DNA from 3 places in the Pseudomonas sp. NPDC089996 genome. Region 3 is predicted to be linked to each of the others. Evidence: predicted binding sites of a transcription regulator. Region 3 holds the regulator's gene; each other region holds the start of a gene.

Region 1 (9,992 bases), on a different contig from region 3:
GGCTGTGGTCGAAGAACCTCTGGCGGTCGGCGAGGTCTGGCTGGCTGCGCTGGCCATCGGCGACCCAGCCCACACCTTGCGGGCTGAGCAGCAGGTGCAGGTCGTAACGTCGGGCAAGCAACGCCTGTTCCAGCCAGGGCGGGCAATCGTCGAACAGGGCGCGGCTCCACAGCATGTTGCTGAGCAGGTGGGTGTCGAGGATCAGCAGCTCAGGTGCCTGCTGGCGGGCCTGGTCTTCCCAGGCCAGCTGGCCACGGGCGATGGCGGGAACATCGGCATAGCAGGTATCGCGGCCTTGCTGGTCGATGAAGTGGCGCACGTATTCGGCCACCACGATACCGCCGAAATGAGCCTGGATTTCACCGCTGAGCCAGCTTTTGCCACTGGACTCGGGGCCGCAAAGCACCAGGACCTTCATGCGTGCACCAAGGCTGGGTCACGGCGCCATTCCAGCCAGCCGCGTACCGCGATCAGGGTCAGTACGACAAAGAAACCGGCAGTGAAATACAGCTGCTGGTGCAGGTACTGGCCGACATAGACCACATCCACCACGATCCACAGTGGCCAGCACTGCACGCGTTTCTGCGCCATCCACAGCTGCGCGACCAGGCTGAAACCGGTCAGCGTCGCATCCAGCCAGGGCAGGGCGGCGTCGGTCCAGCCGGCCATCGCCGCACCAAGTGCCACGCTCAGCAGCAGCCCGGCCGCCAAGCCGCCGAACAGCGCCCGGGTTGGCAGGTGCGATACCTGGCGGGCATCCTCGACGCGGCCCGGGCGCTTCCATTGCCACCAGCCGTACAGTTGCAACACGGCGTAGGCCAGTTGCAGCAGCATGCCCGAGTAAAGCTTCACCTCGTAGAACAGCCAGCCATAGATAAGCACCATGACCAGCCCGATCGGCCAGCACCAGGCGTTCTGTTTGACGGTGAGCCACACGGCGGTGACGCCGAGCACGGCGGCGATGAGTTCGAGGCCGGACATCGGCGATCCTTGGTTGGCAAAGGGCGGCGATTGTAGCTTGTGCGGGGCGGGAGGTGTAGCGCGCAACCAGCACCAGCCCGTTCGCCGGGCCGGTGATCACGCCCGGTTCAGACCCGGAACTGGCGCAATAGCTGTTCCAGCTCCTCGCTCAGTTGCCCCAGCGCCAAGCCGGCATCACTGGACCGACGCGCGGCGTCGGCGGTCTGCTGCGACAGGCCGGCGGTGTCCAGCACATTGCGGTTGATCTCCTCGACCACATGCGACTGCTGCAAGGTGGCACTGGCGATCGAGGCGTTGAGGGCGGTGAGTTTGTGCAGCGCCTGGCTGATGGCATCCAGGCTGGAGCCGGCCTCACGGGCTTGCTGCACGGTCTGGCGCGAGGCCTCACTGCTGGTGTCGATGGCTTTGACGGCCGCGTCGGACTGGCCTTGCAGGTGCTCGATCATGGTGTGAATTTCGGCCGTCGATTGCGCAGTGCGTTGCGCCAGCAGGCGCACCTCATCGGCGACCACGGCAAAGCCGCGGCCTTGTTCGCCAGCGCGAGCGGCTTCAATGGCGGCGTTGAGGGCGAGCAGGTTGGTCTGCTCGGCGATGGCGCGAATCACTTCCAGCACTCCGCCGATCTTCGTGCTGTGCCCGGCCAGGTCACGGATCACCTGCACGGCCTGCTCGATGGTCGCCGAGAGGCGGTCGATCTGCTGCAAACTGCCGTGGATCGCCTGTTGACCGTGCGCCACCTGCTGCTGCGCAGCGCGCATCTCGTCGGCGGCCTGTTCGGCCGTCTTGGCCACATCCTGCACGGCATAGGTGACTTCGTTGACTGCCGTCGCCACCTGGTCCATCTGCATCGACTGCCGGGCGCTGTGCTGCTGTGCGGCGCCTGCACTGTCCCCGACGTGCCCGGCCGACTGCGCCAAGTCGTGGGCAGCGCCCTGAAGCTGGCCCACCACCCCCTGCAGCTTGCCGTTGAACTGGTTGAAGTGCTGGCCCAGGTGGGTGATCTCGTCGCGGCCATGGGTGTCCAGGCGCCGGGACAGGTCGCTTTCGCCGCTGGCGATGTTGCCCATGGCCTGTACTGCCTCCTGCAGAGGGCGGGCAATGCTGCGGGCGATGAGCATGACCACCAGGGCCATCAGCACGGCGATGGCAAGGCCCAGCAGTGAGGCATCACGCAACTGGCGGGCGAATTCGGCCTGTACATCGTCGACGTAGACGCCGGAGCCGATGATCCAGCCCCAGGGTTTGAACAGCTGGATATAGGAGGTCTTGGCCACCGGCTCGCTGGCGCCTGGCTTGGGCCAGCGGTAATCGACGGGGCCGGCGCCCTGGCTGCGGGCGAGGGCGACCATCTCGTTGAACACGGCGAAGCCGTCCGGGTCACGAATGGCAGAGAGATCCTGGCCGTCGAGCTTGGGGTTGGCCGGATGCATGATCATCTTCGGCCCCAGGTCGTTGATCCAGAAATAGTCGTTCTGGTCGTAACGCAGTGCTTTCACCACTTGCAGGGCCTGTTGCTGGGCCGCGTCACGGCTGAGTGTGCCGGCGGCTTCCAGGCCCTGGTAGTAGGCCAGCACGCCTGCGGCGGTCTGCACGACGTGGCGGGTCTTTTCCGCCTTGGCCTGGTACAGGTCGCCATGGATCTGGCGCAGCATCAGCAGGCCGAGCGCCACCAGCATGCCCAGCGCAACCACCAGAATCAGCCACAGACGTCGGCTGATCGACATCGACCGTAATGCCTTCATTGAATCCACTCCCGCATTGTTCTTTTTATTCAGGTGCATCCAAGCATGGTTTGGCAGCGGCAGGCACTCGACTAATGGCTAAGTGCTAGTTAATGGCTACTCTGACACCGGGCGCACAAGCCTTTACCGTGCCGCTTTGATAGGATTTCGGCCGTGCAAGATGAAACCTTTAGCCAGGCTGAACTTTTCCACTGGCGTCGGTCCCAGAAGTCGCTGTAAAAAGGCCGCGCCGCGTGCGGCAATCAAAGCAAACCAAGAATAAGGGGCCTGCAATCAGCAGTGGCCCATCGGGGGAATAATGGATTTTTGGACTGCCTTTCAGGCAATCATCTTGGGTGTGGTCGAGGGGCTCACGGAGTTTCTGCCGATTTCAAGTACCGGTCACCAGATCATCGTCGCCGACCTGATCGGCTTTGGTGGCGAGCGGGCCATGGCGTTCAACATCATCATCCAGCTGGCGGCGATCCTGGCGGTGGTGTGGGAGTTTCGCAGCAAGATCCTCGAGGTGGTGTTCGGCCTGGCCAGCCAGCCGAAGGCGCGGCACTTTACCGCTAACCTGCTGCTGGCGTTCATGCCGGCGGTGGTGTTGGGCGTGCTGTTTGCCGACATGATCCATGAATACCTGTTCAACCCGATCACCGTGGCGACAGCGCTGGTCATTGGCGGCGTGATCATGCTGTGGGCTGAACGCCGCCAGCACACCGTGGCGGTCGACCATGTCGACGACATGCGCTGGACCCACGCCTTGAAGATTGGATTCGTGCAGTGCCTTGCGATGATCCCGGGTACCTCGCGCTCCGGCTCCACCATCATCGGCGGCCTGCTGTTTGGCTTGTCGCGCAAGGCCGCCACCGAGTTTTCGTTCTTCCTGGCGATGCCGACCATGGTCGGCGCGGCGGTGTATTCGGGTTACAAGTACCGCCACCTGTTCGAGCCGAGCGACCTGCCGGTGTTCGCCATCGGCTTCGTGACCTCGTTCATCTTCGCGATGATCGCTGTGCGGGCGTTGCTGAAGTTCATCGCCAACCACAGCTACGCGACCTTTGCCTGGTACCGCATCGTGTTCGGTCTGCTGATCCTGGCGACCTGGCAGTTTGGCTGGGTCGACTGGTCGACGGCGCACAGCTGACATGGCACGGGTACAGAACACTGCGCCACGCGGCGCCGAACGCACGGCAGGCGTGCGCAATGCGCGCCTGAAACTGTTGCTGCTGGGTGTGCTGTGCCTGCTGCCGGGGCTTGGCGCGACGCAGATGGGCTGGAGCGGGCAGAGCTGGGTACCGCTGGCGATGTACCCCTTGGTCAGCCTGATCAGCCTGCTGCTGTACTGGCAAGACAAGCGCCAGGCCCAGGGCGACGCCTGGCGCACGCCAGAAAAGGTGCTGCATGCCAGCGAGTTGCTGGGGGGCTGGCCCGGTGCACTGGTCGCGCAGCAACTGCTGCGGCACAAGACACGCAAGCTGTCCTACCAGCTGGTGTGCTGGGGCATCGTGCTGCTGCATCAGGTGTTCTGGCTCGACTACCTGTTTCTCGGCAGCCGCTTCCTGCCCTTCGACTGATCAGCTCAGCAGGCCTGCCTGCAGCCGTTTCGGCAGCCGCCGCACCACCAGCTGGTGCGAGCGCTGCAGCAGGTCGCACAGTTCATCCCGGCCCATGGGGTAGGGCGGTGCCATGCTGATCCACCTGGCACGTGCCAGATAAGGCGCGGGCCGCACGCCAGGGCGGTCGCAATAGCCTAGAAACAGCTCATCGGCGACCTTGAACGACAACCCCGCCCCAGCCAGGTCGAGCACTGCGAACATCTTGTTGCCGGCCACGGAAAACACCCGGATGCCGCCCCATTTGAAGTCTTCCCGCGCGCCCGGCAGGCTCAGGCAGAACGCCGCCACCTGTTCCTCGGTCATTTTCTGCCTAGACATACCGTTCCCCACACGCTTCGAATGACGCCGCCAGGTGGTCTATCCATGCCCGCACGGCCGGCAACAAGCCACGTCGATGAGGGTAGACCGCTTGCAGGTAGCCGCCAGGCAATGACCAGTCCGGCAGCAGCTTCACCAACTCGCCGCGTGCCAGTTCCTCTTCGCAGAACATGCTGGGCAGGGCGGTAAAGCCCAGCCCGGCGCGCACTGCGGCGTTGCGCACGACGAAATCGTCAATGGCCAGGCGTGGCTCCAGGGCGACTTCCTGCTCACGGCCATTGGGCCCGAGCAAGCGAAAATGCACCAGTCGGTCGGCTTCGGCGGCGCCCAGCACCGGCAACGTACCCAGCTCGGATGGCTCGCGGATATGGTCGGCAAAACCCGGGGCTGCCACCAGCTGCATCTGTGCCTGGCGCAGTCGGCGGGTTACCAGTGCCGGGTCTTCGTCGCCCAGGTCGCGCACCCGCAAGGCGACGTCGATGCCTTCGGAAATCAGGTCGACACGGCGGTTCAGCAGGACCATGTCCAACTGCACCTGCGGGTACTGTTCGAGGAAACGGCTGATCACCGCCGGCAGAAACGCATGGGCCAGCGCTACCGGGCATGACACGCGCAGACGCCCGCGCGGCTCGCTGCTCATGCTCGCCACCACTTCGTCGGCGGCCTCGGCCTCCAACAGCATGGCCTGGCAATGGTGCAGGTAGCGCTCGCCGACGGCGGTGAGCTTGAGCTGGCGCGTCGTGCGCTGCAGCAGGCGGGTGCCCAGGCGCTCTTCCAGTTCGGCAATACGGCGCGAAAGGCGCGACTTGGGGATACCTAACTGGCGCCCGGCCGCAGCAAAGCCGCCGGCTTCGACCACCTGAGCAAAATAGAAAAGATCATTGAGGTCTTGCATTGGCCTGTCTCACTGTTCTACCTGTGGGACAAACTAACGCATTTTTACAGACTTTTCAGCCATTCGGCATCCCGGTAGGATTCTCTCCATCGTGATCGCCCACCGCCGCGGTCTTCATTCACAGGAGAGTCCCATGAAACTGTTGCATATCGATTCGAGCATCCTGGGCGACAATTCCGCCTCCCGCCAACTCAGCCGCGAAGTGGTCGAAGCCTGGAAAGCCGCTGACGCGAGCATCGAAGTGGTCTACCGTGACTTGGCGGCCGACGCCATCGCGCACTTCTCGTCCGCCACCTTGGTGGCTGCTGGCACCCCGGAAGAAGCCCGTGACGCCGCCCAGGCCTTCGAGGCCAAGCTGAGCGCCGAAACACTGGAAGAATTCCTCGCCGCCGACGCCGTGGTGATTGGCGCGCCGATGTACAACTTCAGCGTGCCGACCCAGCTCAAGGCCTGGATCGACCGCGTTGCCGTAGCCGGCAAGACCTTCCGTTACACCGAAGCCGGACCGGAAGGCCTGTGCGGCGGCAAGAAAGTGGTGCTGGTCTCCACCGCCGGTGGCTTGCATGCTGGTCAGCCTACCGGTGTCGGCCATGAGGACTTCCTCAAAGTGTTCCTCGGCTTCATCGGCATCACCGACCTGGAAGTGGTCCGCGCCCACGGCCTGGCCTATGGCCCGGAACACCGTACCCAGGCCATCGATGCCGCCCAGGCGCAGATTGCCAACGAGCTGTTCGCCGCAGCCTGATCGCCTGGCGACAAAGAAACCGGCGGGCGCCCCGTGCACCCGCCGGTTTTTTCATTCATTTTTCATGTGCCGGTGGTAAGGCCGGTTCTATGCTGAAGCTATCCTGATGCCTGCTATGCGATAGCTGACCGATGAACACTCCCCGCTGTTTGCTGGCATTGCTGCTCGGTGGGCTGCTGGCCCATGCCGAGGCTGCGCCCTGGGTTGCCGGGTTGCACCATATGATCCTCGACGACCCGGTCGATGCCAGGCCGATGCAGGCGCTGGCGTTCTATCCATCCCATGGCACACCGCGCAATATCCGCCTCGACGGTTACCCCATCGACGTCGCCGAGGAAGCGCCGGTAGCGCTCGGCCAGTTCCCGCTGCTGGTCCTCTCCCACGGCAACACCGGCAGCCCGCTGGCACTTCATTACCTGGCCACTTCACTGGCCCGCCGGGGCTTCGTGGTGGTGGCGGTGGTGCACCCGGGCGACAACGCCCGTGACCACAGCCGGTTGGGCACGTTGAGTAACCTTTATGGTCGGCCTTTGCAGGTCAGCGAGGCCATCACTGCCGCCCGCGAGGACACGCTGCTGGGCCCTTACCTGAATGACGGCAAGGTCGGTGTGATCGGTTATTCGGCGGGTGGCGAAACCGCATTGATCCTGTCTGGCGCCCGGCCCGATCTGGATCGCCTGCGCCGTTATTGCCTGGAGCGACCGGGCGACGCCGATGCCTGCAAGACTCACGGCGTGCTGATTGCCGACCGCAGCGAGTTGGCGCCCAAGGCCGACTCACGGGTAGGCGCGGTGATGTTGATGGCCCCTCTGAGCCTGATGTTCGGCCGCCATGCCCTGTCCGATGTGAAGGTACCTGCATTGATCTACAGCGGCGACAGCGACCAGCTGGTAGCGGTGGACCGCAATGCCGAGGCGTTGGCGCGCAAGCTGCCGATTACCCCGGACTACCGTTTGCTGGCTGGGGCCGGGCACTTTGTGTTCATGGCACGCTGCGACGAAGAGCAGCATGCCCGCATGCCGGCGCTGTGCAAGGATGCCGATGGCGTCGATCGGCGGCATATTCACCATTCGTTGCAACGCGATACGGCGGCCTTCTTCACCCAGGCCTTGGGTGCACCGGAGCGGGCCGAACGGTCAGCTGCGGTGGCTGCGCCGCGCCAGTAGCAACGTCAGGCCGACTCCGGCCAAGGCCAGCAGGGCCGCAACGCAGAAGATCGAGGCATAGCCCAGGTGCACCGCCACCGCGCCCATCACCGGGCCGGCGATGGCCAGCGCCATGTCGAAGAACACCGCATAAGCCCCCAGCCCGGCACCGCGGCTGCCGCTCGGCACCTGCCTGATCGCTTCGACACCCAGTGCCGGGTACACCAGCGACAGGCCGAAGCCAGTCAGGCCGGCACCAACCAGCGCCCAGGGCGGCGAGGGTGCCAGCCACAGCAGGCTCAGACCGAGCACTTCCGTAGCCATGCAGGCCATGGCCACGTTGTAGCCACCGAAGCGGTTGACCGCGTTGACGAACAACAGCCGCGAAATGATGAAGCACAGGCCGAAGGCGCTCAGGCACCAGGCCGCACCGACCCAGCCGCGCTCCAGGTAATAGAGTGTGACGAAGGTGGTCAGGGTGCCGTAGCCAATCGACGCCAGGGTCAACCCCAGGCCGCAGGGTGCGACGCGCCCGAATGCCGACCAGAACGGCAGCCGTTCGCCACGTGTCACCACCACATCCGGGCGTTTACGCAGCACCAGCAAGGCCAGCAGCGCCAGTACCAGCAGGGCAGGGCCGAGCACGCTGAAATCCAGGCCGGCAACCGCCAGCACGCCGACCGGGGCTCCGATGGCGATGGCACCGTACGAAGCGATGCCGTTCCACGAGATCACCCGTGCCGTGTGTTCCGGGCCGACCTGGCTGATACCCCAGCTCAAGGTGGCGACGCCGATCAGCCCCTGGGCCAGGCCCAGCAGCACACGTCCACCGAGCAGCAGTGCCAGGCTCAGCAGCGGCGCTTGCAGTGTCCAGGCCGAGAACAGCGTCAGCACGCCACAACCGGCGATGCCCAGCAGGCCATAGCGAATCGCCTGCTTGCCACCCAAGGTATCCGCCACGCGCCCGGCCAAAGGGCGGCTGAGCAGAGTGGCGAGGTATTGCAGGCCGATGGTCACCCCGGCAATCACCGCCCCGAAGCCCAGCTGATCGTGCACATACCCAGGCAGCACCGCGATCGGCAGGCCGATGCAGAGGAAGGCAATGAAGGTGTAGAAGACGATCGACAGGATCTGCAGGGTGATGCTGACGGTACTGCTGGCGGGGGCGGGCTGTTGCGCGGTCATGGGCTCTTTCGCGGGCGGGCGGTTGGGCGTGCCCTAATCATGGCCGCTGTGCGAAGGAAATGAAAGCAGGCTAACGAATTATTCGTCGGAGCGTACCATTCTGTGGGATTGGCGCTGGATTCTTCGCGGGCAAGCCCGCTCCCACAGGATCCCCATGGCCTTCAGGGATGTGGTAATCCTGTGGAAGCGGGCTTGCCCCGCGATGAGGCCGGCCCAGCCGACATGATCGACCAGGCCAGATCAGCTACTTCAGACCAGAACGCCCTGGCTGCGCAGGTAGTCGTCATAGGTGCCGCTGAAGTCCACCACGCCATCGGCGCTCAGTTCGATGATGCGAGTCGCCAGCGACGACACGAACTCACGGTCATGGCTGACGAACAGCAGAGTGCCGGGGTAGTTTTCCAGCGCCAGGTTCAGCGCTTCGATCGATTCCATGTCCAGGTGGTTGGTCGGCTCGTCCATCACCAGCACGTTCGGCTTCTGCAGGATCAGCTTGCCGAACAGCATGCGGCCTTGCTCACCACCGGAAATCACCTTCACCGACTTGAGGATCTCGTCGTTGGAGAACAGCATGCGCCCCAGGGTGCCGCGGATCACCTGCTCGCCGCTGGTCCACTGGCCCATCCAGTCGAACAGGGTCATGTCGTCTTCGAAGTCGTGGGCGTGGTCCTGGGCGTAGTAGCCCACTTCGGCGCTGTCGGTCCATTTCACCGAACCGGCATCCGGCGTCATCTCGCCGACCAGGGTACGCAGCAGGGTGGTCTTGCCGATACCGTTGGGGCCGATGATCGCCACGCGCTCGCCCGCTTCGACAGTGATGTCGAAGTTCTTGAACAGCACCTTGTCATCGAAGGCTTTGGCCATCTTCTCGACCACCACCGCCTGGCGGTGCAGCTTCTTGGTCTGCTCGAAGCGGATGAACGGGCTGACACGGCTCGAAGGCTTGACCTCGGCCAGCTGGATCTTGTCGATCTGCTTGGCCCGCGACGTGGCCTGCTTGGCCTTGGAGGCGTTGGCCGAGAAACGGCTGACGAAGGTCTGCAGTTCGGCGATCTGGGCTTTCTTCTTGGCGTTGTCCGACAGCAGCTGCTCGCGCGACTGGGTGGCCGCAGTCATGTACTCGTCGTAGTTGCCCGGGAACAGGCGCAGCTCACCGTAATCCAGGTCGGCCATGTGCGTGCACACGCTGTTGAGGAAGTGCCGGTCGTGGGAAATGATGATCATGGTGCTGTTACGCGCCGTGAGGATGGTTTCCAGCCAGCGGATGGTGTTGATGTCCAGGTGGTTGGTCGGCTCGTCGAGCAGCAGCACGTCCGGGTCCGAGAACAGCGCCTGGGCCAGCAGCACACGCAGCTTCCAGCCCGGCGCCACTTCGCTCAT
Region 2 (9,992 bases), on a different contig from region 3:
ACGATAAAGACATCGATACCTCGGACATTCCTGAACTTGGCGAAGATTTCTTCCGTGAGGCCGAGTTGCGGGTTCCAGCGAAGCAGACAGTGACCATTCGCCTGGATTCCGATGTCCTTGCGTGGTTCAAGGAGCAGGGTTCGGGATATCAGACGCGGATCAATCAGCTGCTGCGTCAGTACATGCAGGCGCACCAACGCCAACGCTGAGATTTTTCGGAACGCTCGCATCACCTGTCAGGTCCCAACCTGTGTACCCCCTTCGTCCACAGCAGGAGGCCATCTCCATGAGCAGCACCTACGACTGGGACCTGATCGAGCGTTTGCTGCACGAGGTGCAGAACGGCGCCGGTCACAGCTTCACTCCACGCCCCTATGCCGAGCAGCACGCTGCGGCGCTGGCCGCCGAGGGCCAGCCGCTGGGTGACATTGACCACCTGAAAACCCGCGCCTGCGAGTATGAAAAGCTGCTGTTCGAGCGCGGCTTCATCGAGAGCCGAGCGCCGGAGGATGGCGGCAACGGTGAGAATTTCGTGCTCACCGAGCGCGGTTCCCGCTTGCTCAGCCTGATCGACAGCAGCATTCCGGGCTTCGAGCACCCACGCCAGGTGCTGGATGAGCAGGAGGATGCACTAGACGAAGCCACCTTCGAGCAGGTGTCGGCCAAGGCACAGATCGCTTGAGGTCGTTTTGAGGCTGGCAAGGGCAGGCCAGGAAACCCGATAATCGGTACTCCTTGTCCACTGCCGAGCCCTTGCCGATGCCCTCGATCACCCTAAAGGCCCACTCATGAGCGTGGCCCGCAAGAACCCCGACGCCTTTGCCTTCCAGGTGATGCTGGGCCTGTGCCTGATCTGGGGCTGCCAGCAGGTGCTGATCAAGACCGCTGCGGTGGATATAGCGCCGGTGATGCAGGCAGCCCTGCGCAACTGCATTGCTGCTGTGCTGGTAGGGTTGATGATCTGCTGGCGTGGCGGTTGGGAACAGGTGGGCAACACCTGGCGGGCCGGCCTGCTGGCTGGCGGCTTGTTCGGGCTGGAGTTCCTGTTCATCGCCGAGGGCCTGAAGCTGACCTCGGCGGCTCACATGTCGGTGTTCCTCTACACGGCACCGGTGTTCACGGCACTTGGCTTGCACTTCATGCTTCCAAGCGAACGGCTGCGGTTGCTGCAATGGCTGGGCATCCTGCTGGCGTTTGCCGGGATTGCGATGGCATTCGCTGGGGGCATGTCATTTGCCGAGATGGATGGGCACATGCTGCTGGGCGATGCCTTCGGCGTGCTCGCCGGGCTGGCCTGGGGCGCGACCACGGTGGTGGTGCGCGGCTCGCGCCTTTCGGAGGCTCCAGCAACCTTGACCTTGTTCTACCAGTTGGCGGTGGGTTTTGCCGGATTGCTGTTGATCGCCTTGGTCAGCGGGCAGATCGGTGATGTGACATTGACGCCGCTGGCGCTGGGCAGTGTGCTGTTCCAGGGGATCGTCGTGTCGTTCATCAGTTACCTGACCTGGTTCTGGTTGCTGCGCAAGTATCTGGCCTCCAACCTGGCGGTGTTTTCGTTCATCACGCCTCTATTCGGGGTGACCTTCGGCGTGGTGTTGCTGGGTGAGCCGTTGAGTCTGAACTTTGTGCTCGGCGCGGTCATGGTGCTGCTGGGCGTGATCCTGGTCAGTGCCGAGCCTTGGGTGAAGCAGCAATTGCGCAAGTACGTAGGCTGATCTGTTGTCCTCCAAGGTTCAGGCTGTCCGGGTTGCCGCCTGGCAACCCTGAACGCTCCGGCCCCCGGTCAGGACCAGTACACCCGCCACTCCCAACCCAGCCGCTGCCAATATCAACGCCGGCTGCAGACTCCCGCCGTAATGGTTGCTCAGCGCCGCCAGCAACGGCCCACTCAACTGCCCCAGGGCAAAGCACGCGGTCAGCAGCCCGGCGTTACGCTGCGTGGCATGCGGCGCCAGTTCCCGCGAGCGCTGCATCACCAACTGCATGCAAGCGAGGAACGGCCCGCCGCACAGCACCACGCCCAGTGCCAGGCCAACACCACCGCCCATCAGGCAGGCCAGTACCCCCAGGCCCTGCAACCACAGGGTGACCGTCAGCCAGGCCGAAGTCCTGCCTGCCCGGCGCAGGATCACCAGCACCACGCCGAGCGCTGCTGCCAGGCCGAACGCTGGCCAGAACAGGTCAGCCATCCAGTTGCCGCGGAACTGCTGGCTGGCCATCTGCGACAGGAAGGTCGCCGGCAGGATGTAGCCCACGCCGTACAGGGCATAGACCAGACCCAGGCGGCCGATGCCGACGCTGCGGGTGGCACCCGGCTGCAAGGCGGGCGCGACGACGGCAGGTTGCAGGGCGCGAGGCAGCCAGGGGCGCACGGCCAGTAGCATGACCAGGGCGGCAACGGCATAGATCAGCCACAGAGCCGCCGAACCCAGCCCCAACAGGTGCGCAACCAGTGCCAGCAAACCCGTCAGCGCAATACCGAATCCGGGCCCGGCAAACACAATCGCACCGAGGCGCTGACGGTTGTGGGCATTGGCCACTTGCTGGCTCAGGCTGGTGATCATCACCAGCACCCAGGCACTGGCCACGCCAGTTCCGAAGCGCAGCAGCAAATGGCTCCAGAAGCCGTTTGCAGCCCAGGAGGCCAAAGTCAACAACACGCATAACCACAGGCCACCGTGCAGGCGCAGTTTCACCTGGCTCGGCCGCCGGGCGTACATGGCGTCCACCGCGCCGATGAAGTAACCCAGGTAGTTGGCTGCCGCAACCAGCCCGGCGGCGGTCAGGTCGAACTGGCCTTCAGAGATCAGTTGCGGCAGTTGCGGGGTCAGGGCGAAGCGCCCGATGCCCATGGCCATCATCAGCGCCACGGCACTGGCCAGCAGTTGTACGAACGGCGACATGGGTATTCTCCTGCGCGAATCAATGCGATGGATGGCAGGTTAGGGTGTGTTGACTTTCATTAAAATTGAATAATGATGATCAAGTTGTTCTGTTTTGGAGAATAATGTGGAATTCAGCCAGCTGCGCATCTTCCAGGCCGTGGCAGAGGAAGGTTCGGTAACCCGCGCCGCCGAGCGCCTGCACCGGGTGCCGTCGAACCTGTCGACGCGCCTGCGCCAGCTCGAGGAGCAACTGGGGGTGGAACTGTTCCTGCGGGAACGCCAGCGCCTTCAGCTGTCGCCCGCCGGCAAGGTATTGCTGGATTACGCCAACCGCCTGTCGGCGCTGCGCGATGAAGCCGTGGCGGCAGTGCAGGGCGGCCAGCCGGCGGGTGATTTCGTGCTGGGTACCATGTACAGCACCGCCGCCATCCACTTGCCAGCGCTGCTGGCGCGCTACCACCAGCAGTACCCGACAGTGAACCTGCAGGTCCAGGCGGCACCGAGCGGCGACCTGCTTGAAGGCCTGCTCAGCCATCGCCTGGATGCGGCGCTGGTGGACGGCCCGCCGAGCCTGGCCGGGCTGGATGGCGTGCCACTGTGTGATGAAGTGCTGGTGATGATCACCAGCCCCGAGCACCCGGCGGTGCGCAGCGCCAGGGACGTGGCGGGCAAGGCGGTGTTCACCTTCCGCCAGGGCTGTTCCTACAGAATGCGTCTGGAAGCCTGGTACGCCCATGACCACACGCCGATGGGGCGGGTGATGGAAATCGAGTCGTACCAGAGCATGCTGGCCTGCGTGATCGCCGGGGCGGGGGTGGCCTTGATGGCGCAATCGATGCTGGACAGCCTGCCCGGGCGCGATCGGGTTCACGCTCATCGCCTGCAGCCGCCCTTCGATCACGCAGAGACCTGGTTGATGTGGCGCCAGGGCATGTGCGGGGCGAATTTGCAGGCCTGGATCGACTTGCAACAAGGCGAAACGATTAGCCAGTCGTCGGAATGCGCCGTTTCCGCTTGATCCGCGTCAAACTAGCCCATATCTGTAGGAACAAGAGCATGCGTAAGATAGGACATCGGGCTATGATCTGTATGAAACATCGCAGGATTGAATTGCCGTGAGGCTGACCCGTCAAGGGGGCACTATGAAAAACCAAATGTTCAACTGGCTCCACGACCTGGCCGTCGCTTTGGGGCTGATTCCACCACCCTTGCAGCCGGTGCCGATCCCGACTGATGAAGAGCAGCGCAAGCGCCAGCCGCGCCGTCGCTGAAATGCAAAAGGCCGCAGCATCGTTCAGATGCCGCGGCCTTGTTGTTTCCGCTGCAGTTGCATTGACTGCACCGGCCTCTTCGCGGGTATTACACAGACCTTGAAGGCGGTGGAGTACCTGTGGGAGCGGGTTCACCCGCGAAGAGGCCAGTACAGGCTGGAAAATCAGGCCATTTTCACTTCACCCACCGGCTTGCGCGACAGCACGCTCACCAGCACGAAGCTCACCAGGCCGACCGCCAGGCTGTAGTAGATCGGCGTGTTGGCATCCAGCCCGTCCTTGAACATGAAGAACAGTGCGGTGGCAAAGCCCAGCGACATGCTGGCAATGGCGCCTGCGGTGGTCGCACGCTTCCAGAAGATCGCACCGATCAGCGGGATCAGCATGCCGCCGACCAGCAGGTTGTAAGCCAGGGTCAGGGCGTTGATCACATCGTTCACCGCCAGGGCGATACCCAGCACCACCAGGCCGGTGAGCAGGGTGAACAGGCGGCTGACGCCCAGGCTCGACGCCTTGCCGCCACGCAGTTTGGGCAGCAGGTCTTCGGTCAGGGTGGTCGAGGCTGCCAGCAGGCCGGCACTGGCAGTCGACATCATGGCTGCCAATGCCGCCGCCATCAGCAGGCCACGGATGCCTTCGGGCAACTGGCCTTTGATCATCTCGGCAAAGGCATTGTTCGGATTGGCCAGGTCCGGCATCAATACATGCGCGGACATGCCGATCAGGGCGCACGCCAGGCCGTACAGCACGCAGTACACACCGGCGGTGGTGCCGGCGCGCTGGCAGACCTTCTCGTCACGGGCGGTGAACACCCGCTGCCAGATGTCCTGGCCGATCAGGATGCCGAAGAAGTAGATCAGGAAGTAGGTGATGATGGTGTCCCAGCCGATGGTGGTCCAGCTGAAGCTGGCCGCCGGCAGCTTGGCCACCAGGGTGTCCCAGCCACCGGCCTTGTACAGGCAAACCGGCAGCAGAATGAACATCAGGCCAACGGTCTTGATCACGAACTGGACGATGTCGGTGAGGGTCAGCGACCACATGCCGCCGATGGTCGAATACACCACCACCACACCACCGCCGAGCAGCAGCGACGCCCAGAACGGCAGGTCGAGCAGCACTTGCAGCACGGTGGCCATGGCCAGGGTCGAAGTCACGCCGATCATCAGTGCATAGGCCAGCATGATGGCTGCGCTGGCCTGGCGGGCCATGGGGTTGTAACGGCGCTCCAGCACCTGGGTGACGGTGTAGATCTTCAGGCGCAGCAGCGGTTTGGCGAGGAACAGGTTGAGGGCGATGATGCCCAGGCCCAGGGCTGCGCACAGCCAGAAACCGGAGATGCCGTGGACGTAGCCCAGGCGTACGGTGCCGACGGTGGAGGCGCCGCCGAGCACGGTGGTGGCCATGGTACCCATGTACAGGGTCGGGCCGAGGTTGCGCCCGGCCACCAGGTAGTCTTCCTGGGTTTTCGCGCGCCGCATGCCATACCAGCCCAGCCCGAGCATGCCGGCGGTATAGATCATTACAACAATGATGTCCAAGGCCATTGGGGGTCTCCCGATTATCTTTATTATGGCGAGATCGACCGCGCAGGCGTTTCACGGCGCCCGGCGGTCTTGTCTTGTGTTGGCGGGCCTCAGTGGCCCTCCCTCATGGCTCCTGCCGGGGTAAAACGATGTCAGCGACGCACGACGCCCGGCAGCACGCAGAGCATCTCGAACAGCAGGTTGGCGCCGAGCAGCGAGGTGTTGCCGGTGGTGTCGTAAGGCGGGGAGACTTCGACCAGGTCACAGCCGATCAGGTCCAGGCCGTGGCAGCCGCGAATGATCTCCATCGCCTGGATGGTGGTCAAGCCGCCAATTTCCGGAGTACCGGTGCCTGGGGCCCAGGCCGGGTCGATGCCGTCGATGTCGAACGACAGGTATACCGGGCCGCCGCCGACCTTTTCACGCACTTCGGCCATCAGCGGTTCCAGCGACTTGTGCCAGCACTCTTCGGCCTGCACCACACGGAAGCCCTGGCGGCGGCTCCAGTTGAAGTCGTCGGCGGTATAGCCTTGGGCGCGCAGGCCGATCTGCACTACGCGGTCACAATCGAGCAGGCCTTCTTCCACGGCCCGGCGGAAGGTGGTGCCGTGGGCGATCTTCTCGCCGAACATGTGGTCGTTGACGTCGGCGTGGGCATCGATGTGCACCAGGCCGATCTTGCCGTGCTTCTTGTGCAGGGCACGCAGGATCGGCAAGGTGATGGTGTGGTCGCCACCCAGGGTCATCGGGATGACATTGTGCTCGACGATCTCGTCGTAGGCTTCTTCGATGATGCGCACGGCGTCGAGCAGGTTGAAGGTGTTGATCGCCACGTCACCGATGTCGGCCACCGACAGCGAGTCGAACGGGGCGGCACCGGTGGCCATGTTGTAGGGGCGGATCATCACCGATTCGGCGCGGATCTGCCGCGGGCCGAAACGGGTGCCGGAGCGCAGCGAGGTGCCGATGTCCAGCGGCACGCCGATGAACGCGGCGTCCAGGCCTTGGGCACTTTGCAGGTGGGGGAGACGGAGCATGGTGGCGATGCCGCCGAAACGCGGCATTTCGTTGCCGCCCAGTGGTTGATGGAGAACTTTGTCCACGGTGGGCCTCATCAGTCGGTCGATTGTTTTGTTTGTTCGAACCTGTGCCGCCGCACGCCTTTGAAATCTGGATATGCCGGCGGGCAGGGTCATTTCGGCCAAGTCTGCTCAAGGTAGTGCGCTGGAAAAATCGCTACCGGCAAATACTTACTTCAGGATTTTCTGAACTAAAGCCTGCAGGAGCGGTTAGACTGCGCGCCAACACCCCAGCGGAACCGTTGCACCATGGCCTCGACCTTGCCCGACCTGAAACTGCTGCGCATCTTCGTCAGCGTGGTGCGCCACCAGGGCTTCGCCAACGCCCAGCGTGAGCTCAACCTGTCGACTTCGGCCATCAGCACCTACATGAGCCAGCTCGAAGGCGCCTTGGGTATCGTCTTGTGCCACCGCGGCCGTGGTGGTTTCAGCCTGACCAGCAAGGGCGAGCTGTTCCACCAGGAGACGCTGCGCCTGCTGGCCGAGCTGGATGGGTTCGAACAGTACGCAGCGGCGCTCAAAGGCGAGCTGCGCGGCACTCTCAACCTCGGCGTGATCGACTCCACCGTAGGCGATCGCGCGCTGCCCCTGGCCGAAGTGATCGGCGCCTACAGCCAGGAACACCCCGCCGTGCACCTGCACCTGTCGGTATCCAGCCCTTACGAACTGCAGCTGGGCGTGCAGGACAATCGCCTGGACCTGGCCATCGGCGCGTTCTCCTCGCGCATGAGTGGCCTGCTTTATCAGCCGCTGTACCGCGAGCAGCACTGGTTGTATTGCAGCAGCCGGCACCCGCTGTTCGCCGAAAGGCGCATACCAGAGCAGGTGGTGACCCAGCAGCGGATGGTCGGGCGCGGTTACTGGAGCCAGGCCGAGCTGGCCCGGCATGGCTTCAAGCACAGCGCGGCGACGGTCGAGAGCATGGAAGCACAGCTGATCCTGATCCTTTCCGGCGCCTACATCGGCTACTTGCCCGAACACTATGCCCAGGCGTGGGCCGACAAGGGGGACTTGCGGGTGCTATCGCCAGCTACTTTCGGCTATCAGGCGCCATTTTCGCTGATCATCCGCAGGGGGCGGAGCCGTGAGCCCCTCATACAAACATTCCGGGACCTGCTCAAGAGCCAGTTGTATGTCGGTTAGTGGGTTTTAAATTGTCTGACAATCCGACGGGTCGCTCTAAATTAATCACCAACCTGGCCGCTAACTCTTCCACGCTCTGCTAGATATTTAGTTGCGCTGCTCCCCTTATCCCATCTTCGAAGGACCGTTCAAGATGCGCATGAACTTGCCCGTCACTGAGCATGAAAGAACCTTTTCCGGTGATCAGCGCCTCATTTCCACCACGGATCTCAACAGCCGTATCACCTACTGCAACGACGCCTTCGTGGCGATCAGCGGGTTCACCTACGACGAGCTGGTCGGCCAGCCGCACAACCTGGTGCGTCACCCTGACATGCCACCGGCGGTGTTCGGGCACATGTGGGAAACGCTCAAGCAAGGTAAACCCTGGATGGGTGTGGTCAAGAACCGCGCCAAGAACGGTGATTATTACTGGGTCAGCGCCTACGTCACGGCGATCTACGAGAATGGCCGAATCAGCGGTTACGAGTCGGTGCGTTCGGTACCGACCCGCGAGCAGATTCGCCGCGCTGAAGCGCTTTACGCACGGCTGCGGGACGGCAAGTCACCGGTGCCCTGGGCCGCACGCCTGGGTCAAGGACTGGGCCATGGTTGGCCATTGATCGGTGCCGGTGTGCTGTCGGCTGCCGGTTACCTCTGGTTGCCACCTTACGCGGCGTTGGGCCTGTTGATGGCCAGCTTGCTCGTGGCCTGGTTCTTGATCGAACAACGGCAGGACCGGGGGATCCGGCGTACCCTCGACGAACACCCCAAGGCGTTCACCAGCCCACTGGTAGCCCTGACCTACAGTGACAACCCTGGCCTGCAGGGGCAGCTCGACCTGGCCATCATCAGCGAAGAGGCGCGGCTGCAAACCGCGCTCACCCGCCTGGTGGATGCCGGCGTCGGGGTGAAGTCGCGCGCTGCGCAATCGGCCGACCTGTCCGATGCCCAGGCGCAGATGCTCGATCGGCAACGCAGCGAGACCGACCAGTCGGCCACGGCCATCGCGCAGATGGCGGCGACTATCCAGGAGGTGACGCACAATGTGCAGAGCACCGCCCACGCTGCCGGTGATGCCGACCAGCTGGCCCAGCACGGCAGCGAGCTGGCTCAGCAGAGCCTGAAGGCCATGGGCAGCATGAGCGAGGCGGTCAGCGATATCGGCCAGGCGGTCAACGCCCTGGCCGAACAGACCCAGTCGATCGGCAGCGTGGTGGATGTGATCACCTCGATTGCCGAGCAGACCAACCTGCTGGCGCTCAACGCGGCGATCGAGGCGGCCCGGGCGGGCGAGCAGGGCAGGGGCTTTGCCGTAGTCGCCGACGAGGTGCGTTCGCTGGCCCAGCGCACGCGCTCTTCCACTGACGAGATCCACCAGATCATCGCTTCACTGCGTGCCGGAGCCGAGCGGGCGGTGAGCAGCGCCAGCCGAGGTGAGCAGATTTCGCGGGACAGTGTGCAGAGTGTCGAGGCGGTGCAGGCGGCGCTGGCCGGGATTGCCCAGGCGGTCAGCCGCATTACCGGCATGAGCCAGCAGATGGCCACGGCATCGGAACAACAGAGTTTTGTGGCCGAGGACATCAACCAGCAGATCGTGAGGATTGCCCAGCTGTGCGACCAGAGCGCAGGGCAGGCCAAGCAGGGGGCCGAGATCAGCCAGGACCTGGAGCGCATGGCCGAGTACCTGCATAGCCTGGCAGAGCGGTTCAACCGCTGAGCCCCAAGGGGCTGCTTTGCAGCCCATCGCCGGCAAGCGCGGCTCCCACCAGAAAAGGTCTGTGCAGGCCACCCTGTGGGAGCCGCGCTTGCCGGCGATGGCCCGCAAAGCGGGCCCAAAATTCCGGCCTGTGGCAAAATCCGTCTACCAACGGAGACCCCCATGCCCAGACCCCGCTGCGAACGCTGCCAGCGCCCGCTCGACCATTGCCTCTGCCCACTGATTCCCAGCCTCGACAGCCGCACCCGCGTGGTCCTGCTGCAGCACCCCAGTGAAACCACCCACGCCCTGAATACTGCTCGCCTGGCCGCATTGGGCCTGGTCAATGCCGAGCTGCGAGTGGGCGAAGTGTTCACTGATCTTGCCGAGTTGCTGGCAACCCCAGGCTATCG
Region 3 (9,992 bases):
CACCTGAAGTAGCTGTCGACCTGTTCCGTGACGCGCTGTGGCTGACTACGCTGATGGTCGCCGTGCTGGTGGTGCCGAGCCTGTTGGTCGGCCTGGTGGTGGCGATGTTCCAGGCCGCCACGCAGATCAACGAACAGACCTTGAGCTTCCTGCCGCGCCTGCTGGTGATGCTGGTCACGCTGATCGTCGCCGGGCCTTGGCTGACGCAGAAGTTCATGGAGTACATCACCGGCCTGTACACCAGCATCCCGCAGCTGATCGGTTGAGCCTGCCATGCTGGAGCTGACCGACGCGCAGATCGGCACCTGGGTCGCCACCTTCATCCTGCCGCTGTTCCGGGTGACTGCGGTGCTGATGACCATGCCCATCTTCGGCACGCGCATGCTGCCGGCGCGCATCCGCCTGTACGTGGCGCTGGCCATCACCGTGGTGATCGTGCCGGCGCTGCCGCCACTGCCGGAGTTCGACCCGCTGAGCCTGCGCGGCATGCTGCTGTGCGGCGAGCAGGTCATCGTCGGCGCGCTGTTCGGTTTCTCCTTGCAGCTGCTGTTCCAGGCCTTCGTCATCGCCGGGCAGATCATCGCCGTGCAGATGGGCATGGCGTTCGCCTCGATGGTCGACCCGGCCAACGGGGTCAACGTGGCGGTGGTCAGCCAGTTCATGACCATGCTGGTGAGTGTGTTGTTCCTGCTGATGAACGGCCACCTGGTGGTGTTCGAAGTCATGACCGAGAGCTTTACCACCTTGCCGGTGGGCAATGCCCTGGTGGTCGGTCAGTTCTGGGAAATGGCCGGCCGCCTGGGCTGGGTGTTCGGTGCCGGCCTGCTGCTGATCCTGCCGGCCATCACCGCGCTGCTGGTGGTGAACATCGCCTTCGGCGTGATGACCCGGGCGGCGCCACAGCTGAACATCTTTTCCATCGGTTTCCCGCTGACCCTGGTGCTGGGCATGGGCATCTTCTGGATCGGGCTGGCCGATGTGCTGTCCCACTACCAGACGCTGGCCAGTGAAGCGCTGCAATGGCTGCGTGAACTGGCAAGGGCGCGCTGAGCATGGCAGAGAGCGAAAGCGGTCAGGACAAGACGGAAGACCCCACCGACAAACGCAAGCGCGACGCGCGCGAAAAAGGTGAAATCGCCCGTTCCAAGGAGCTCAACACCGTCGCCTCGACCCTGGCCGGTGCCGGTGCGCTGCTGGCGTTCGGCGGCAACCTGGCGGAAACCTTGATGGCGCTGATGCAGATGAACTTCTCCCTGACCCGCGAGGTGCTGACCGACGAGCGCTCGATGGGCATGTTCCTGCTGGCATCGGGCAAGATGGCGATCTGGGCGGTGCAGCCGGTTCTGATGCTGCTGTTCGTCATCGCCTTCGTGTCGCCCATCGCCCTCGGCGGGTTCATTTTTTCGGGCAGCCTGCTGCAGCCTAAATTCAGTCGTATGAACCCCTTGTCGGGCATCAAGCGGATGTTTTCCCTGAACTCGCTCACCGAGCTGCTCAAGGCGATGGCCAAGTTCGTGGTGATCCTGATCGTGGCGCTGGTAGTACTGGCCAATGACCGCCAGGCGCTGCTGGCGATTGCCAACGAACCGTTGGAGCAGGCCATCATCCACAGCGTGCAGGTGGTGGGTTGGAGTGCCCTGTGGATGGCTGCCGGGCTGCTGCTGATCGCCGCGGCCGACGTGCCGTTCCAGCTATGGCAGACCCACAAGAAGTTGAAGATGACCAAGCAGGAGATCAAGGACGAGTACAAGGACAGCGAAGGCAAGCCTGAGGTCAAGCAGCGCATCCGCCAGCTGCAGCGTGAGGTGTCGCAGCGGCGCATGATGGCCGCCGTGCCTGAGGCGGACGTGATCATCACCAACCCGACGCACTATGCCGTGGCCTTGCAGTACGACCCGGAGAAGGGCGGAGTGGCGCCGTTGCTGGTGGCCAAGGGCACCGACTTCATCGCCTTGAAGATTCGCGAGATCGGCGTGGAGCACAAAATCCAGATCCTCGAATCGCCGGCCTTGGCGCGGGCGATCTACTACTCCACCGAAGTGGAAGGGGAGATCCCGGCAGGGCTGTACCTGGCGGTGGCGCAGGTGTTGGCCTATGTGTTCCAGATTCGCCAGTATCGCGCTGGCAAGGGCAAGCGGCCGGAGCCGCTTAAAGAAGACCTGCCGATTCCACCGGACCTGCGCCGTGACGAATGATTCCAGCCTGACACGGTCTGTGTGGGAGCGGCCTTGCGTCGCGAAAGGACTGCGAAGCAGTCCCGGCAATTTATGCGACAGCGCCGAAATCCTGGGGGCGCTGCGCACCCCTTTCGCGACACAAGGCCGCTCCCACAAGGTCCGCGCAGAAAGTTAGATCCCTCCTCCAGGCAAAGTTGGAAGGCTTCTTGCAAAGCCACGCCCAAGCGCCCCTTGGGCGTCAAAGTTTTGCATCAAGAGGACTCGCGGTGGATCGCACTCAGTTAATCAGCAACGCCCGCAACAACCTGGCCGGGCTCGGCCGGGGCAACCTGGGCGTGCCGTTGCTGCTGCTGGTGATGTTGGCAATGATGATGTTGCCGATACCGCCGTTCCTGCTCGACGTGTTCTTCACCTTCAACATCGCCCTGTCGATCGTGGTGCTGCTGGTCTGCGTTTACGCCCTGCGCCCGCTGGACTTCGCTGCGTTCCCGACCATCCTGCTGGTGGCGACCTTGCTGCGCCTGGCGCTGAACGTGGCCTCCACGCGGGTGGTCATGCTCCACGGCCAGGAGGGCCATGGCGCTGCCGGTAAAGTGATCCAGGCCTTCGGCGAGGTGGTGATCGGCGGCAACTACGTCGTCGGTGCGGTGGTGTTCGCCATCCTCATGATCATCAACTTCGTGGTGGTGACCAAAGGTGCCGGGCGCATTTCCGAAGTGAGCGCGCGCTTCACCCTCGACGCCATGCCCGGCAAGCAAATGGCCATCGACGCCGACCTCAACGCTGGCCTGATCGACCAGGCCCAGGCCAAGGCACGCCGCGCCGAGGTGGCCCAGGAGGCCGAGTTCTATGGTTCGATGGACGGTGCCAGCAAGTTCGTCCGCGGTGACGCCATCGCCGGCCTGCTGATCCTCTTCATCAACCTCATCGGCGGCATGCTGATCGGCATGCTGCAACACAATATGTCGTTTGCCGATGCGGGCAAGGTCTACGCACTGCTGACCATCGGTGACGGTTTGGTGGCGCAATTGCCATCACTGCTGCTGTCCACCGCCGCCGCGATCATGGTCACCCGTGCCTCGGGCTCCGAGGACATGGGCAAGCTGATCAACCGACAGATGTTCGACTCGCCCAAGGCGCTGGGTGTGTCTGCGGCGCTGATGATCGTCATGGGCCTGGTGCCGGGCATGCCGCACTTTGCCTTCATCAGCCTCGGCCTGCTGGCCGGGGGCGGCGCGTACCTGGTGTGGAAGAAGCAGCAGAAGGCCAAGGTCGATGCGCAGAAGGAGGTGCAGCGCCAGCAGGACCTGCTGCCGTCGCCGCAGCGCGCGATGGAGACCAAGGAGCTGGGCTGGGACGACGTCACGCCGATCGACATGATCGGCCTGGAGGTCGGCTACCGGCTCATTCCGCTGGTCGATCGCAACCAGGGTGGCCAGTTGCTGGCGCGGATCAAGGGGGTGCGCAAGAAGCTGTCCCAGGACCTGGGCTTCCTCATGCCGACCGTGCATATCCGCGACAACCTTGACCTGCAGCCCAGCGCCTATCGCCTGACGCTGATGGGGGTGATCCTCGCCGAGGCCGATATCTACCCGGACCGCGAGCTTGCGATCAACCCGGGCCAGGTGTTCGGCATCCTCAACGGTATCGCTGCGCGCGACCCGGCATTCGGCCTGGAGGCGGTGTGGATCGACGTCGCCCAGCGCGCTCAGGCGCAGTCGCTGGGGTATACGGTGGTCGACGCCAGTACCGTGGTTGCCACCCATCTCAACCAGATACTGCAGAAGCACTGCCATGAGCTGATCGGCCATGAAGAGGTTCAGCAGCTGTTGCAGGTATTGTCCAAGGCATCGCCTAAACTTGCAGAAGAGCTGGTGCCTGGTGTCATTTCCTTGTCGGGGCTGCTCAAGGTCCTGCAGGCATTGTTGTCCGAGCAAGTGCCGGTGCGTGACATCCGCAGTATCGCCGAGGCCATCGCCAACAACGCCAGCAAGAGTCAAGATACCGCCGCGCTGGTGGCGGCGGTGCGAGTCGGATTGTGTCGCGCCATCGTGCAAAGCATTGTCGGCGTTGAGCCGGAGCTGCCTGTGATCACCCTTGAGCCAAGGTTGGAACAGATCTTGCTCAATAGTTTGCAAAGGGCCGGGCAAGGTCAGGAAGACGGTGTTCTTCTTGAGCCGAGCATGGCCGAAAAGCTGCAGCGTTCGCTGATCGACGCCTGCCAGCGCCAGGAAATGCAAGGCCAGCCGGCCATTCTCCTGGTCGCTGGCCCGATCCGTGCCATGTTGTCGCGCTTCGGCCGCCTGGCTGTACCGAATTTGCATGTTCTGGCGTATCAGGAAATACCGGATAACAAGCAAGTCACCATCGTTGCCACAGTGGGCCCCAACGGCTGAGGTAGTGGGTTATGCAAGTCAAGCGTTTTTTCGCCGCCGATATGCGTCAGGCCATGAAGCTGGTCCGTGATGAGCTGGGCTCCGATGCCGCCATCATCGGCAACCGCCGCATCGCCGGTGGCGTCGAACTGACCGCCGCGCTGGACTACAAGCTGTCCGCGCTGGCCCCGCGCGTGCCCAATGCCGAGCTGGAAGAAGAGCTGCGCAAGACCCAGTCGCGCATCGCCACTGCCCAGGCCGAGCTGGACAACCGCGCCGAGGCCAGCGAGGGCAACCGCCAATTGTTCGCCGGCCAGTCGCTGACCGCTGCCGAGCCATTGATCGAGCCGCATGTCGATGTGCCGGCCGCACCGGCTGCGCCTGCTGCAGCGCCGGTCGACCCGCGCCTGTTCGATGCCATGCGCTCGGAGCTGTCGGGCCTGCGCGAGCTGCTCGAAGTGCAGCTCGGCTCGCTGGCCTGGAACCAGCTGCAAGGCAGCAAGCCGGCCCAGGCCAACCTTTGGCGCCGCCTGCAGCGTATTGGCCTGTCCGGCCCGATTGCCCGGCAACTGCTTGACCTCACCAGTGAAATCGAAGAGCCGCGCCAGGCCTGGCGCATGTTGCTGGCGCACCTGGCGCGGATGATCGAAGTGCCGCAGGTCGAACCGATCGAAGAGGGCGGTGTGATCGCCGTGGTCGGCCCGGCCGGCATGGGCAAGACCACCACCCTGGCAAAGCTCGCGGCGCGCTATGTGCTCAAGTACGGCCCGCAGAACCTGGCCCTGGTGAGCATGGACAGCTTCCGCATCGGTGCCCAGGAGCAGCTCAAGACTTTGGGCCGCATCCTCAACGTGCCGGTGACCTACGTCGACCCGGGCCAATCACTGGCGGCGGCGCTGGAACCGCTGCTGCGCAAGCGCGTGGTGCTGATCGACACTGCCGGCCTGCAGGCCAGCGACCCGGCTCTGCGCATGCAGCTGGAAACCCTGGCCGGGCGTGGCATCGCCGCGAAGAACTACCTGGTGCTGGCCACCACCAGCCAGAAGCAGGTGCTGACCGCTGCCTACCACAGCTACAAACGCTGCGGCCTGGCCGGTTGCATCCTGACCAAACTCGATGAAACGGCGAGCCTCGGCGATGTGCTGAGCCTGGCCATCAGTCATGAACTGCCCGTGGCCTACCTCACCGACGGCCCGCGCATTCCTGACGACCTGCACCTGCCGCGCCCGCACCAACTGGTGACCCGCGCGGTCAACGTGCAGTTGCAGGACGAGCCCAGCGAAGAGGCAATGGCCGACATGTTCGCTGATCTCTACCACAACCCGCGGCGCGCGGGTTGAGGATGAAGCGTATGCAAAGTACCTACATTCCGGGGCTGGCAGTAATGCTCCGCGTGTGGCTTGGGTCCAAGCGAGACAAGGTAAACAACGAACATGGGTAGCATGCATCCCGTACAGGTGATCGCCGTCACCGGTGGCAAAGGTGGCGTCGGCAAGACTAACGTTTCAGTGAACCTGTCCCTGGCGCTGGCCGAACTCGGCCGCCGGGTGATGCTGCTGGACGCCGACCTGGGCCTGGCCAATGTCGACGTCCTGCTGGGCCTCACCCCGAAACGCACCCTGGCCGATGTCATCGAGGGCCGCTGCGAGCTGCGCGACGTGCTGTTGCAGGGGCCTGGTGGTGTGCGCATCGTCCCGGCCGCCTCCGGTACCCAGAGCATGGTGCACCTGGCTCCGGCCCAGCATGCCGGCCTGATCCAGGCCTTCAGCGAGATCGGCGACAACCTCGACGTGCTGGTGATCGACACCGCTGCCGGTATTGGTGACTCGGTGGTCAGCTTCGTTCGCGCTGCCCAGGAAGTGCTGCTGGTGGTGTGCGACGAGCCGACCTCGATCACCGACGCCTACGCGCTGATCAAGCTGCTCAACCGCGACTACGGCATGAACCGTTTCCGCGTGCTGGCCAACATGGCGCAGAGCCCGCAGGAAGGGCGCAACCTGTTCGCCAAGCTGACCAAGGTCACCGACCGCTTCCTCGACGTCGCCTTGCAGTACGTTGGCGCCGTGCCGTACGACGAGTGCGTGCGCAAGGCGGTGCAGAAGCAGCGCGCCGTGTACGAAGCCTTCCCGCGCTCCAAGTGCGCCCTGGCCTTCAAGGCCATCGCGCAGAAAGTCGACAGCTGGCCGCTGCCCGCCAACCCGCGCGGGCACCTTGAGTTCTTCGTCGAGCGCCTGGTGCAACCCACCAGCGCAGGGCCCGTGTTATGAACGCGAGCGGTTTCAAGATGTACAGCAAGGCGTCGAAGGACGCCCAGTACGAGCTGGTGGAACGCTATGCGCCGCTGGTCAAGCGCATCGCCTATCACCTGTTGGCACGCCTGCCCGCCAACGTTCAGGTCGAGGACCTGATCCAGGCCGGCATGATCGGGCTGCTGGAAGTGGCCAACAAGTACGACGCCAGCAAGGGCGCCAGCTTTGAAACCTACGCCGGTATCCGCATCCGCGGGGCCATGCTCGATGAGGTCCGCAAGGGCGATTGGGCACCGCGTTCGGTGCACCGCAATACGCGCATGGTCAGCGATGCGATGCGCGCCGTTGAAGCAAGAACTGGCCGCGACGCTAAAGATCATGAAGTTGCTGCCGAACTCCAGTTGAGTCTCGATGATTACTACGGGATCTTGAACGATACCCTGGGTAGCCGCCTGTTCAGTTTCGACGACCTGTTGCAGGACGGCGAGCACGAAGGGCTGCACGAGGACGGTGCCAGTGGCCAGGTCGAGCCGTCGCGCGATCTGGAAGACGAGCGCTTCCAGGCTGCGCTGACCGATGCGATCGCCAACCTGCCGGAGCGTGAGCGGCTGGTGTTGGCGCTGTACTACGACGAAGAGCTGAACCTCAAGGAAATCGGTGAGGTGCTGGGAGTCAGCGAATCGCGTGTCAGCCAGTTGCACAGCCAGTGTGCCGCGCGCCTGCGCAGCCGCCTGGGGGAATGGCGGGCGCGTTGAGCCCGGGGTCGTTGCAGTCGTTTTCCACGTTCGTTTTCCATGTTGTACCGAATTGAATTAACGCGCGCCCGGGGGCCGGGCGCGTTTGAGACTGCTTGGAGGTCTACTTGAACAAAGACATGAAAATCCTCATCGTTGACGACTTTTCGACGATGCGGCGGATCATCAAGAACCTGTTGCGTGACCTGGGCTTCACCAACACCGATGAGGCCGACGACGGCACCACCGCGCTGCCGATGCTCGAAAGCGGCCATTACGACTTCCTGGTGACCGACTGGAACATGCCAGGCATGTCCGGTATCGACCTGCTGCGCAAGGTCCGTGCCCACGATCGCCTGAAAACCATGCCGGTGCTGATGGTGACTGCCGAAGCCAAGCGCGACCAGATCATCGAAGCGGCCCAGGCCGGCGTCAATGGTTACGTGGTCAAGCCGTTCACCGCCCAGGTGCTCAAAGAAAAGATCGAGAAGATCTTCGAACGCGTCAACGGCTGAGTCACGTCAGGGGGCGCCATGGAGTCATCAAACACGTCCTTGGGGGAGTTCGAATCGACCCTCAAGAAGCACGCGCAGGAACTGGTCGAGAGCCTTGAGAAGGGGCGCTTCGGCGATGCCGTGCAGCTGATCCATCAGCTGAACCAGACCCGCGACCGTGGCCTGTATCAGGAAGTCGGCAAGCTCACCCGTGAGCTGCACAGCGCGATCGTCAGCTTCCAGATCGACCCGCGCATGCCGCAGGCCGAGGAAGTCTCGCAGATCACCGACGCCACCGAACGCCTGTCCTACGTGGTCAAGCTCACCGAAGGTGCCGCCAACCGCACCATGGACCTGGTGGAGGAGAGCACCCCGGTGCTCAACGACCTGGCAGCCGAGGCGCAAGGCTTGAGCGTCGATTGGCAGCGCTTCATGCGCCGCGAAGTCGCCGCGCCGGAGTTCCGCGAGCTGGTCAGGCGCGTCGACAGTTTCCTGACGCACAGCGCCGAGGGCAACCGCAAGGTCGCCGGCCACCTCAACGACATTCTGCTGGCCCAGGACTATCAGGACCTGACCGGCCAGGTGATCAAGCGCGTGACTGCGCTGGTGACCGAAGTGGAAAGCAACCTGCTCAAGCTCGTGCTGATGGCCAGTCAGGTCGACCGCTTTGCCGGTATCGAACATGACCACCAGCAGCTGCGCGCTGAAAAAGATCAAGAAAAACATCCGACTCGGGGTGAAGGTCCGCAGATTCATGCCGATAAGCGTGAAGACGTTGTGTCCGGTCAGGACGACGTCGACGATCTGCTGTCCAGCCTGGGTTTTTAAGGAGCACGTTTAATGAGCTTCGGCGCCGATGAAGAAATCCTTCAGGATTTCCTGGTAGAAGCCGGCGAAATTCTTGAGCAACTGTCCGAGCAACTGGTCGAGCTGGAAAGCCGGCCCGACGATGCCGACCTGCTCAATGCGATCTTTCGCGGTTTCCACACTGTAAAAGGGGGCGCCGGCTTCCTTCAGCTGAACGAGCTGGTGGAGTGCTGCCATATCGCCGAGAACGTGTTCGACATCCTGCGCAAAGGTGAGCGCCGGGTCGACGCGGAACTGATGGACGTGGTGCTCGAAGCACTGGATACGGTCAACAGCATGTTCGGCCAGGTGCGTGAGCGCAGTGAAGTGACTCCGGCCACTCCGGAGCTGCTGGCGGCGTTGTCGCGCCTGGCGGAACCTGCCAGCGCCGACACCGCTGTATCGCTCGTCGAAGCTGCGCCTGAGCCTGTGGCCAGCGAAGCGGACATCACCGACACCGAGTTCGAGCAACTGCTCGATTCGCTCGATGCGGTCAAAGCCGAAGCGGCTGCCGCCGAACAGCAGATGCAGGGCGAGACCCTGAGCGGTTCGGGTGACGACATCACCGACGCCGAATTCGAATCGCTGCTCGACCAGCTGCATGGCAAGGGCCAGTTCTCGCCCGAGGTGGCCGTCGCCGAACCGGTGGTCACCGCCAGTGCGCCCGTGAGCGATGAGATCACCGACGAAGAATTCGAGTCGTTGCTCGACCAGTTGCATGGCAAGGGCACATTCCAGGCCGATGCCTTGCCAGTTGCAGCGGCTGCGGTGCAAAGCGCCGTCGTGCCTGCCAGCAGTGACGAGATCACCGAGCACGAGTTCGAAGCGTTGCTCGACCAGCTGCACGGCAAGGGCAAGTTTGCCGGCGAAACCGCCGTGGCCCAGGCGCCTGTCGCCGTGGCGGCCCCGGTTGAAAGCAAACCGGTCGCCCGGCCTGCGGCCGCTGCGCCTGCCGCTGCCAAGCCTGCCGCGCCAGCCCGCACCCCGGCCCCGGCCGCGGAAAAGCCAGCCAGCGAAGCGGAAACCACCGTGCGTGTCGACACCGCGCGCCTGGACGAGATCATGAACATGGTCGGCGAGCTGGTGCTGGTGCGTAACCGCCTGGTGCGACTGGGCC

The links. Region 3 encodes FliA, which starts transcription of late flagellar genes. Its sites were predicted from a motif close to CTAAAGTTTNNNNNNNNNNNGCCGNTAA; they were not measured.
Positions count from the first base shown of each region.
Region 1: ACIPW4_RS21465 (methyl-accepting chemotaxis protein) is a predicted target of FliA. The motif match lies at 2,868-2,895, and genes of this name have one in related genera.
Region 2: ACIPW4_RS23430 (methyl-accepting chemotaxis protein) is a predicted target of FliA. The motif match lies at 7,938-7,965, and genes of this name have one in related genera.

Region 1 covers NZ_JBIVGA010000013.1:70,349-80,340, reverse strand. Annotated here, with positions in the region: gene ACIPW4_RS21475 (AAA family ATPase) at 1-418, opposite strand, end outside; gene pnuC (nicotinamide riboside transporter PnuC) at 415-981, opposite strand; gene ACIPW4_RS21465 (methyl-accepting chemotaxis protein) at 1,089-2,723, opposite strand; gene ACIPW4_RS21460 (undecaprenyl-diphosphate phosphatase) at 3,022-3,852, shown strand; gene ACIPW4_RS21455 (DUF1294 domain-containing protein) at 3,854-4,282, shown strand; gene ACIPW4_RS21450 (MmcQ/YjbR family DNA-binding protein) at 4,283-4,642, opposite strand; gene ACIPW4_RS21445 (LysR substrate-binding domain-containing protein) at 4,635-5,537, opposite strand; gene ACIPW4_RS21440 (FMN-dependent NADH-azoreductase) at 5,671-6,282, shown strand; gene ACIPW4_RS21435 (alpha/beta hydrolase family protein) at 6,414-7,448, shown strand; gene ACIPW4_RS21430 (MFS transporter) at 7,419-8,612, opposite strand; gene ACIPW4_RS21425 (ABC-F family ATPase) at 8,862-9,992, opposite strand, start outside.
Region 2 covers NZ_JBIVGA010000016.1:76,864-86,855, forward strand. Annotated here, with positions in the region: gene ACIPW4_RS23385 (BrnA antitoxin family protein) at 1-209, shown strand, start outside; gene ACIPW4_RS23390 (transcriptional regulator) at 287-682, shown strand; gene ACIPW4_RS23395 (DMT family transporter) at 789-1,715, shown strand; gene ACIPW4_RS23400 (MFS transporter) at 1,734-2,903, opposite strand; gene ACIPW4_RS23405 (LysR substrate-binding domain-containing protein) at 3,010-3,903, shown strand; gene ACIPW4_RS23410 (PA1414 family protein) at 4,028-4,156, shown strand; gene ACIPW4_RS23415 (sodium:solute symporter) at 4,321-5,700, opposite strand; gene speB (agmatinase) at 5,832-6,782, opposite strand; gene ACIPW4_RS23425 (LysR family transcriptional regulator) at 7,008-7,901, shown strand; gene ACIPW4_RS23430 (methyl-accepting chemotaxis protein) at 8,035-9,600, shown strand; gene ACIPW4_RS23435 (tRNA-uridine aminocarboxypropyltransferase) at 9,763-9,992, shown strand, end outside.
Region 3 covers NZ_JBIVGA010000008.1:226,915-236,906, reverse strand. Annotated here, with positions in the region: gene fliQ (flagellar biosynthesis protein FliQ) at 1-266, shown strand, start outside; gene fliR (flagellar biosynthetic protein FliR) at 274-1,050, shown strand; gene flhB (flagellar biosynthesis protein FlhB) at 1,053-2,195, shown strand; gene flhA (flagellar biosynthesis protein FlhA) at 2,444-4,573, shown strand; gene flhF (flagellar biosynthesis protein FlhF) at 4,585-5,892, shown strand; gene fleN (flagellar synthesis regulator FleN) at 5,986-6,819, shown strand; gene fliA (RNA polymerase sigma factor FliA) at 6,816-7,556, shown strand; gene ACIPW4_RS16440 (chemotaxis response regulator CheY) at 7,676-8,050, shown strand; gene ACIPW4_RS16435 (protein phosphatase CheZ) at 8,069-8,857, shown strand; gene ACIPW4_RS16430 (chemotaxis protein CheA) at 8,870-9,992, shown strand, end outside.